DNA from 2 places in the Halomonas qaidamensis genome. Region 1 is predicted to be linked to the other one. Evidence: riboswitches for the same ligand, from Rfam matches in the RefSeq annotation. Region 1 holds a riboswitch; the other holds the start of a gene.
The links. A riboswitch is a leader RNA that binds a small molecule or an ion and turns the genes downstream of it on or off. The one in region 1 is predicted to bind thiamine pyrophosphate.

Region 1 (4,698 bases):
AGCTTTTGCGTTTAAATAGCCAAATCAAGCTACCACCGATACCCAGCATAGCCCCCCAAACAAAAAAATAACCATATTGATAGCGCAGCTCTGGCATGTATTCAAAGTTCATACCGTAAATACCAGCAATGAACGTTAATGGTACAAAGATCGCCGTAATCACCGTTAATACACGCATGGTGATATTTAGCTGATGAGAAGAGATCGAAATATAGCCATCGATAAGGTCACCGCAAATGTCATAATACATTTGCGTCAAAGTATAAAGACGTTCAAAGCGCTCCTCTACATCCGTAATGGCATGCATCGTTTCACTTTCACCACGAGGCAGATGAGCGTAATCGTAGGCCGTAAGCTCTTGGGTAATGCCCTTATGATAGCTAAAAATACGGCGCATCTTCACCAAACGTGAACGGTAGGTGGTGATTTTTCGCATCAGCACATCGTTACCATTCTCTAACAGCTCGTCCTCTATGTCGCTTAGCTCGGTTTCGAATTCCAATAAGCTATCAATATAGAAACCTGCTGAGGTATACATGATTTTCAGCGCGACACGCTCGGGAGATAATGCCAGCAGCGTTTTGCCATGCTCATTAAAAAGCCGTTCAATGCTGAGCGCTTCACCGGCATGCAAGGTGATCAGAAAGTGCTCACCAATGAAAAAACACACCTGTTGAGGCACGAACTTGAGCTGGGCATCAAACGAAGAAATACCTCGGTAGATAATCAATGTATGATGCTCAAACTCTTCAATTTTAGGCGGATGACGCTCCTTGTGGGCATCCTGGATGGCCATTGGATGACAATTAAAACGTTCCAGTAGCTGGCGCTCACGCGTTTCTGGCTCGCCTTTCATATCTATCCATAAGTGGCTGCCAGGCGTTGCCTGCCAAACATCAATAAGGCATTCATCACCTTCATGCACATCGCCATCCGGCATCGTTAGTAGGCTGCGAATCATCATCGTCCCTGTTAATTTGGTTCACGGCTTAACGTTACTGCCTAACGCTTTGACGACGATTAGGCAGATAGGCCAGCGTCACACTGACAACAATAGACGCCAGAAGCGCCCCTAAAAATGGCCCAAGCGTGGGAATACTGCCGGGGAACGTTGCTGCCATAATACCCGCGCTGACACTTCCCTGACTTATCCAGCCTGGCAGTATTGCTCCTACCAACCCTGCCATACCACCCCCTATCGCCGCCAGAGGCGTCATACGTTGCCACAGGCCAAGCAGCACCGGTACCACGATGGCAGCGCACAGTAAGTCAGCGATTAAGAATAGTCGCAGTACCGATAACCCCTGCAACGCAATCAGCACTACTGGCACCATCATGGCGACCGTTATCCAACGAGCAGTCGTTAAAGAGGCTGTATGCCGTTCACCGCCACGTCCAACAATCAGCGACGCGATGCCATTTTGAAGCGTATCGACACTTGAGGTTACCAACGTGACAGCCAGCACTAAGGCGGGCAGTGCTACCCACACCGGCGCATCGGTTAACAGTGCAAAGAAGGGAATAGGCGGCTCTCCAAGTGGCACTCCACTCATCGCGGCCATCATGCCGACACCGCCAATGACCATCACCACCAACACAGTCATACCGCCGCCTAGCCAAGCACCTCGGCCTAAGCTCTGGTCATCCTGGGCAGCCCATACACGCTGCCAATAGCCTTGATGGAAAAGATTGGCGGCGGTCACCGCAATGACAAGTGTAAGAGCAACGCTGAGCGCACTTGTGATAGGAATAGAAGGCATCACTGCGTCATTCGGCATGGTTGGCAGCCGCCATATGGCAACGCTGCCAACAGCTGCTAACAGGGCCAACAAAAGCCACGCTTGCCAGCGATCCGTGGCGAGGCTTGCCCGTAGCCCACCAACCACCGTGTACACCAAGGTTGTGAGCGCAACACCAATAATCACCAGCGCCGGAGGTACCTCTGACAGCAGCGCGGTAATCGCGCCGATGGCCGTTAGTTCCGCCGCTAAAAAACAGCCCATATAAGCAACAGAGGCCAGCGATACCCAGCGACGCACGCCTTTGCCATAACAGGCATCAGCAAATTCAGCAATGCTTCTGCCCTCTGGCAAAGCACGGCGAATTTTTGGCCCGTAAAGACCTAAGACAATAAACGGCAGCGCAGAGCCTATTGCATAGCCTGCGAGCGCTAATGGCCCAACAAACGCACCTATTTCAGGCGGTGCAAACAAAATCCAAGCGCCCATTCCCGAGGCTAAAAATGAGAACCCCAGCGTGGACGCCGTTTGCGAATTGCGTGCTGTCACGTAGTCATCGAGCGACCCCTGCACATGGCGTGCCCGAAGGCCCAAAAAGGCAAAGCAAAGTAGTGCCGCACCCAGTACGGCTGATGTTAGGTAAGGCATGTCGCACTTCCTCCGCCGGTATTAACCGGATCAGGTTCCAGGGTCTGCGCAGTGCGCATTCTCAGCCCATCAGTGTGGAGCTCCCCTGGCGACAGTGAATGGAGACGCTATCCTCGGTGAAAGTGGTTCGTTAGTAAAGGTTGGGCGTTAGTAAAATCTGTCAGTGAGTAACGCCTAGGTGGGTAACTTTTTTCCTACTATTTTCCCTTTATGATCGCGGTAGGCGTCCCATTAAGTAGAACTCTTCATTAGGTGGGGTGCCTGCCATGGTAACCAATCGGTTCGACATTCCAAAAAAAGCGACAATGGCACCAATGTCCCAACAATCTTCCAGCGTGAAACCCACTTGCTCTAATCTGGCCTGCCATTCGGAAGAGAACTCACCCACTTCAATACCGCAATGCATTGCAAAATCCAACATCATGCGATGACGTTCGCTCAGTCCTGCGGTCAGGTGGTTAATTGCAACGTTGTCTGCTACTAACGGGTCCTTGCTATAAATTCTCAATAAGGCCCCATGCGCAACGACACAATAAAGACAACGATTGCGTGCACTTGTGGCTACCACAATCATCTCTTTTTCAGCCTTGGTGAGCGTGTCGGACTCACGCTCCATTAGCGCATCGTGGTACGCAAAAAACGCGCGAAACTCATCGGGGCGGTGGGCCAACATTAAAAATACGTTGGGTACAAAGCCCGCCTTGCTTTGAACATTTACTATTGCTTCACGAATATCATCAGGCAGTTCGTCAAGGGTTTCTGGCACATGGAAACGGCTAAGTGGGTTTATCATCGCGGTTCCTCTTTTCCTAAAAGCAGGTTTTAAATTTTTGTTTTGGTTAAACATTTATACTGCTGACTGAACGCTATTCAGTAACAAAATACTAAACAAAGTGACTTTCAATCGCGGCTCACGCTGTCCATACTCTTAACAACTCAATAACCTATAAGCCGCGCAATGAACGCGTAAAATGGCACCTTACAGGGACACTCACATGCAGCATTTCGAAGCGAAAGAGCATACGCCAGGGCGCTTACACACACTTTTTGCTGACCCTTACCGCGCGTTCGACAACGATACCGATGAGCGGCAGCTACACATTCGAGTCATGCTGCACATCCTCTTTGCACAGCCCCTGCAACAGTCGCCGATGACCCTTCGGGTCATTCATGGTTGGGAAAACGGCAGTTTCGAGCCAAGCGAATTGAAGCACATTGATTATCCGCTTACTTCGCTAGAAGACTTACACCGAGTGACAAACGAATTTTCCCAGGCCTCTCAGCAGCGTCAACCACTACCAGCCGAAGATACCTCGCTTCTTACTGCGCCATTAGCCAAACTCTTTGCCCAGGCAGAAGGACGTATCATTACGGAAGCGACGCGCAATATACCCGCACGCTGGCCTGCCTTACCGGGTGGTTTAGCAATTTACACGCTATTCAAAATGTATCATCGCCTTGTATATGGTGAAGACGACAATTACCGCTGTTCTCAATGCGAAACGCCTGAGGGTCTCCAAGAACTCCATGAATTTCATATTGAAGAAGGCGAGTTCGCGCTGTTAACGCCCCCAGCCCACTACAAAAAAATAGTGCCCACCATGCTGATACTGCATGCTGGCCAGCTTGGCCCTATTGAGCAACTTATCCGCGAAAGTCTGCCTTTGTTTCCAGATAGATAACCCGTTATTTATCAAGCTAAAGTTATTTACTCTGAAGCCATGCCATCCGAGGCCGTACACCAAGAAGCCCCGTTTTCACGGGGCTTTATTGATCACGGTTAGCTTAAGGAAATAGTACTGTTGATGCCGCTAGAGACATTTTCTGGCTCAAACCAACGGGCGGTAACCGTTTTGGTTTGCGTCCAGAACGTAATTGCCTGTTTGCCGTTTGGCCCCAGATCACCAAGCTTGGAAGCACGCGACCCAGTAAAGCTAAAGTAAGCCACAGGGACAGGAATCGGCACATTGATACCTATTTGGCCAACGTCAATGTCTGTTTCAAAACGTCGTGCCACCCAACCTGAATTGGTAAATATCGACGTACCATTTCCATTCGGGTTCGCGTTGATAAACTCGATCGCGTCATCCAGTGTTTCTACATTGACCACACACAGTACGGGGCCGAAAATTTCTTCTCGGTACACCGTCATATCAGCGGTCACATCGGCAAACAGGGTTGGGCCAACAAAATTACCGTTTGGATAGCCATCTACCGTGCAACCACGGCCATCCACCAGAAGTTTAGCGCCCTCTTTTTCACCCGCCGAAATCAAGCGCTCAACGCGATCCTTCGCTTGGGGAGAAACAAG
Region 2 (4,698 bases), 1.3 Mb from region 1:
GGTTTGCGGCGCAGCGGATGCGACACCGGGATGTTGTTCGCCTTGAAACGACATAACCTCTCCTATTTCATATTCATAAAATACGTTGACGAACCCTACAACCTGTACAAAACTTTGACCACTTTCAATAATTCGTAAGCTTTTAAGTACAGACGTTTTTAAGTACGTAAGCTTTTACGTACGTAGTCTATCAGCACCTGATGCACTACCTTACCTCATCATGCTGTTTCACTATTTAAAAGGTGGGCATCGTTTAGCTAGCCCTTAGCTTAGCCCGCCCTATGCCAGAGGAGCCACTATGTCTCGTGATCGCAATGTGCTAGGTGAACCATTAACGCCCTGCTGCCATGACCCTAAAACCGGTTTTTACCGCGATGGCTTTTGTCGTACAGGGCCCGATGATGTCGGTACGCACTCAGTATGCGCGATGGTAACCGAAGAATTTTTAACGTTTTCAAGAGCTCAAGGCAACGACCTAGTGACTCCACGCCCAGAATATGGGTTTCCAGGCCTGCAGCCCGGCGACCGCTGGTGTGTCTGTGCCAACCGTTGGCAGGAAGCTGCACAAGTTGGCTTGGCTCCACCAGTGTTATTGTCTGGCACTCATGAGAAAACATTAGAGATTATTCCATTCATCAAGCTGCAGCAGCATGCACTGGATGCTGTTCATTAAGTGCTTTCGCTCCGAATCCTGGAATTTCTATGCAAACCTTCTACACTCTAGTGTGTATTTTTACAAAACTTAATCACCTTTACTAACTTCGCTTGTAGCATTCCTCTAGAGAACACTGTGATGCCTTACTAACGGTATCCACTTGGAGTTTGTCATGACTGCGATTGATATGACCCTCGGCGACCATCTAACACTCAAGCAGTTGGCCCGCGCCATACAGAATGGCTTTTCGCCTATTGTGGAAGTCGAATCCATGGATGGCATCTATAAAGTTCGCTTCCATCACGCTAACGGTGTCTCTGATTTAACCAATGCCCAAGGCCATGTCAGCACCTTTTTGGGCACTGGTGAAATTCGCGATACTCTAGGCCAATTAGGCCTTACTCATGGCGTGCTTACCTTTGCAGACCAGTGTGGCGATGAAATGATTGGTGTCGAAGGAAAAGCGATAACTCCCGATGAAATGTTAACTTACGGTACACGTATCGCATTTCGCTAATCGCGCTTCGCTAATAGCTAACTGTTCGCTAATAGCTAACTGGTAGTCTGTTAATAGCTAAGACAGTTAGTAGCGCGAAAGCCCTCAGGCTTTACAGATTGATCTAAGCCAAGGATAGTACTACCACGACAGGGGCGCCCATGACTAATGGGCTGAGAAGCACCCTTTGAACCTGAACCGGATAACGCCGGCGTAGGGAGTCGTGGTGCGGCTGCACCACCTCCCCCTGCCGGGAGGATATTATGCTTTCACGCCCACTCGGCGATTACCTCATCGCTCTGCGCGCTGCGACACCACTGGTACATTGCATTACCAACTACGTGGCGATGAACAGCACCGCTAATTTGCTATTAGCGACAGGCGCATCCCCTGCCATGCTACATGCGCAAGAAGAGGTGGCTGAATTCACCGCTATTTCTGGCGCGCTATCGATCAATATTGGCACCCTCTCTTCCCCTTGGGCTGACGCCATGGTTATCGCTGCGCGCACCGCCCATCAAAACAATATTCCATGGGTGCTCGATCCTGTTGCGGTTGGTGCCACCACCTTTCGCCAGCGTTTGTGCAAGACGCTGCTGACTTATCAACCCAGCGTTATTCGCGGCAACGCCTCGGAAATCCAAGCGCTTAACGGTTTGGCTAGCCTGGGGCGAGGCGTTGATGCCACCACCAGTTCTCAAGAAGCCACGACCGCAGCCATTGCGCTAGCACAACAACATCGTTGCGTCGTCGCGGTTACCGGTGAGACAGATGTCATCACTGACGGCACCCATCATTATCGGCTTAAAGGTGGTCACCCGTTAATGCCCCGCGTGACTACCTTAGGCTGTGGACTGAGTGCGCTGGTGGCAAGCTTTGTGGCCGCCAATCACGAGCAGCCGCTGGAGGCCAGTTTGGCCGCCTTAGCATGTTTTAGCATAGCGGGCAGTCGCGCAGGTAAGCAGGCTCAAGGCCCTGGTAGTTTCCAGGTGGCGCTGTTGGATACGCTCTATCAGTTAACGCCCGACGATCTCTCAACTTTTGCTCAATTGGAGGCAGTGCATGCCGTTTGATCTTTCGCTCTATCTCATTACTGATGCTGAGCTATGCGCCGAATTTGGCCTTGAAAAGACGGTCGAAGCGGCTATACAAGGCGGCATTACCATGGTGCAGCTACGCGATAAATACGCGAGTGACGAGCAAATGATCGCCCAGGCCAAACGCCTCAAAGCGATGTTATCAGGTAGTGGCGTTCCACTGATTATTAACGATCGTCTGAACGTGGCGTTAGCCAGCCAAGCTGATGGCTTACATGTCGGGCAAAGCGACACGGCTGTTCAAGAAGCGCGAAACACTCTCGGCCAGCACGCCATTATTGGGCTTTCGATTAACACCCCTGCCCAACTTCAGGAAGCTCCCGTCGAACTGCTCAATTACGTCGGTTTAGGGCCCATCTTTGCAACTGGCAGCAAACAAGATCACGCCCAACCAATTGGCTTTGATGGGCTGGCACAGCTTGCTAATGCTTGCCAACTCCCCAGTGTCGCGATTGGTGGACTAAAAGCTGAACACATGGCTCAAGTGAAAGCCGCTGGGGCAAACGGTATTGCGGTTATTTCTGCTATTTGTGGTCAGCCAGACCCACGCTTAGCCGCGCAGGCCTTTTTCCACGACCGCTTGTAACCATCTTCCTAACGACGTTCTTAACGGGTCTCTTAAGACCACGCAACAACTGTGCGTGATCTTAAGGATAATTTAAGCAGCAGGTACGCCGAGTTGAACTGCGGCAATAGATCCTGCTGGCTTGAGGTCGCGCATTAAAAGCGCAAACTCTAGCTGTTTAGGAGAGATGCTGACGCCTGGCACTGGGATACGTACCCGGTGCCCAGAGCCAGGAGCGGCCTTTTGGGATTCGCCGCGGGTATTCTCAATATGGTCAAGCACAAAACGGTGGTTTCCACTTGGCAGCATCAGCTCCATGCCATCGCCTATTTCAAAGCGGTTTTTCACCTCAATGTCTAGCCAGCCACGCACGGGATCGTAGCCCAATACTTCACCGACAAACTGTTGGTGGACACCGATAGAGCTGCCCTGCTCATAGCTCTGAAATTCATCGTGTACATGGCGCCGATAGAAGCCTTCGGTGTACCCCCTGTTGGCTAGGTTTTCAAGCTCATCCATTAGCCCCATATTAAAGGGGCGGCCAGCCACGGCATCGTCAATTGCTCGGCGGTAAACCTGCGCGGTACGCGCAACGTAGTAGTGGGACTTTGTCCGCCCTTCGATCTTTAGCGATGCCACACCCATTTCTGTCAGGCGCGCTACGTGCTGTACCGCACGCAGATCCTTCGAGTTCATAATGTAGGTGCCGTGTTCATCTTCGTACACCGGCATTAATTTACCGGGGCGGGTAACGTCTTCAATTAGCGCCGAGAGCTCGTCTTGGTCGGCGGCAGACGTGCTAACACCGGCAGGTATCAGGTCGCCTGTCTCATCTTGGGTAGCCGCTATCGTGTTGTACTTCCAACGGCATGCATTGGTGCAGGTACCTTGATTGGGGTCGCGGTGGTTAAAATAGCCCGATAGCAGGCAGCGCCCAGAATAAGCGATACATAGCGCACCGTGAACAAAGGTTTCGATCTCTAGGCCAGGGCACTCGGCACGAATTTCACCTATTTCTTCAAGGGATAACTCCCGAGATAAAATAATGCGGCTGATACCTTGGCGCTGCCAGAATTGCGCAGCGGCCCAGTTCACCACGTTAGATTGCACCGAAAGATGGATCTCTTGATCCGGCCAGCGATCGCGAATCATCATAATCAGTCCCGGGTCTGACATGATCAGCGCATCCGGCCCCGCCTCAATGACTGGCTCCATATCCCGCAGGTACGTTTTCAATTTGCTGTTATGTGGGGCAATGTTAGAAGCAACGTAGAACTTCTTGCCTCGCGCGTGGGCGTAGTCAATACCACGATGCAAATTATCGACTTTAAAATCGTTGTTGCGCACCCGAAGTGAATAGCGAGGTTGACCTGCGTACACCGCATCAGCCCCATAGGCAAACGCGTAACGCATATTTTTAAAAGTACCGGCAGGCGAGAGTAATTCAGGAGCTTGCATAGATAGTCACCGTTGTCAGGACGATGGCGCAGGAGCGCTTATGATGAGAGTGGCGGATTATAACCAGCTCAAGCCCTCTGTCTTGCCCAGCTACCAACTTTGATGATCCAGATCAAAAAGTAGCCGTAATCAGTTGTTTGATAACCCTTAGAGGTAACAACGCTGTTGCTCACCCAGCGGCCAACACGTTTACGCAGTTGGGCGACGCTTCAGCGTCGTACGGCGGTCATGGTAGGCAATCGCTAGCCCGCTGCCCATAATCAGCGCACTGCCCACCCATACCCATAGGTCAGGCAGTTCTCCCCAGAACCACCAACCCAACAGTACCGCCCACAGCATGGCCGTGTAATCAAACGGTGCTGCAATAGCCGCTGGGGCAAAGCGAAAGGCTAGGGTAATAAATGCGGTGGCTCCGATACCTAATACA

Region 2: linked by a shared signal. The riboswitch ahead of thiM (hydroxyethylthiazole kinase) and the one ahead of K1Y77_RS12280 (SLC5/6 family protein) in region 1 are both predicted to bind thiamine pyrophosphate.

What each region holds. Positions count from the first base shown of each region.
Region 1 covers NZ_CP080627.1:2,703,914-2,708,611, forward strand. The annotation lists gene K1Y77_RS12275 (magnesium transporter CorA family protein) at 1-961, opposite strand, end outside; gene K1Y77_RS12280 (SLC5/6 family protein) at 996-2,387, opposite strand; TPP riboswitch at 2,377-2,484, opposite strand; gene K1Y77_RS12285 (peroxidase-related enzyme) at 2,596-3,180, opposite strand; gene K1Y77_RS12290 (hypothetical protein) at 3,383-4,069, shown strand; gene K1Y77_RS12295 (CoA-acylating methylmalonate-semialdehyde dehydrogenase) at 4,168-4,698, opposite strand, start outside.
Region 2 covers NZ_CP080627.1:217,277-221,974, reverse strand. The annotation lists gene gloA (lactoylglutathione lyase) at 1-54, opposite strand, end outside; gene K1Y77_RS01075 (DUF2237 family protein) at 299-673, shown strand; gene K1Y77_RS01070 (hypothetical protein) at 828-1,172, shown strand; TPP riboswitch at 1,293-1,388, shown strand; gene thiM (hydroxyethylthiazole kinase) at 1,415-2,224, shown strand; gene thiE (thiamine phosphate synthase) at 2,214-2,834, shown strand; gene trhP (prephenate-dependent tRNA uridine(34) hydroxylase TrhP) at 2,907-4,271, opposite strand; gene K1Y77_RS01050 (DMT family transporter) at 4,461-4,698, opposite strand, start outside.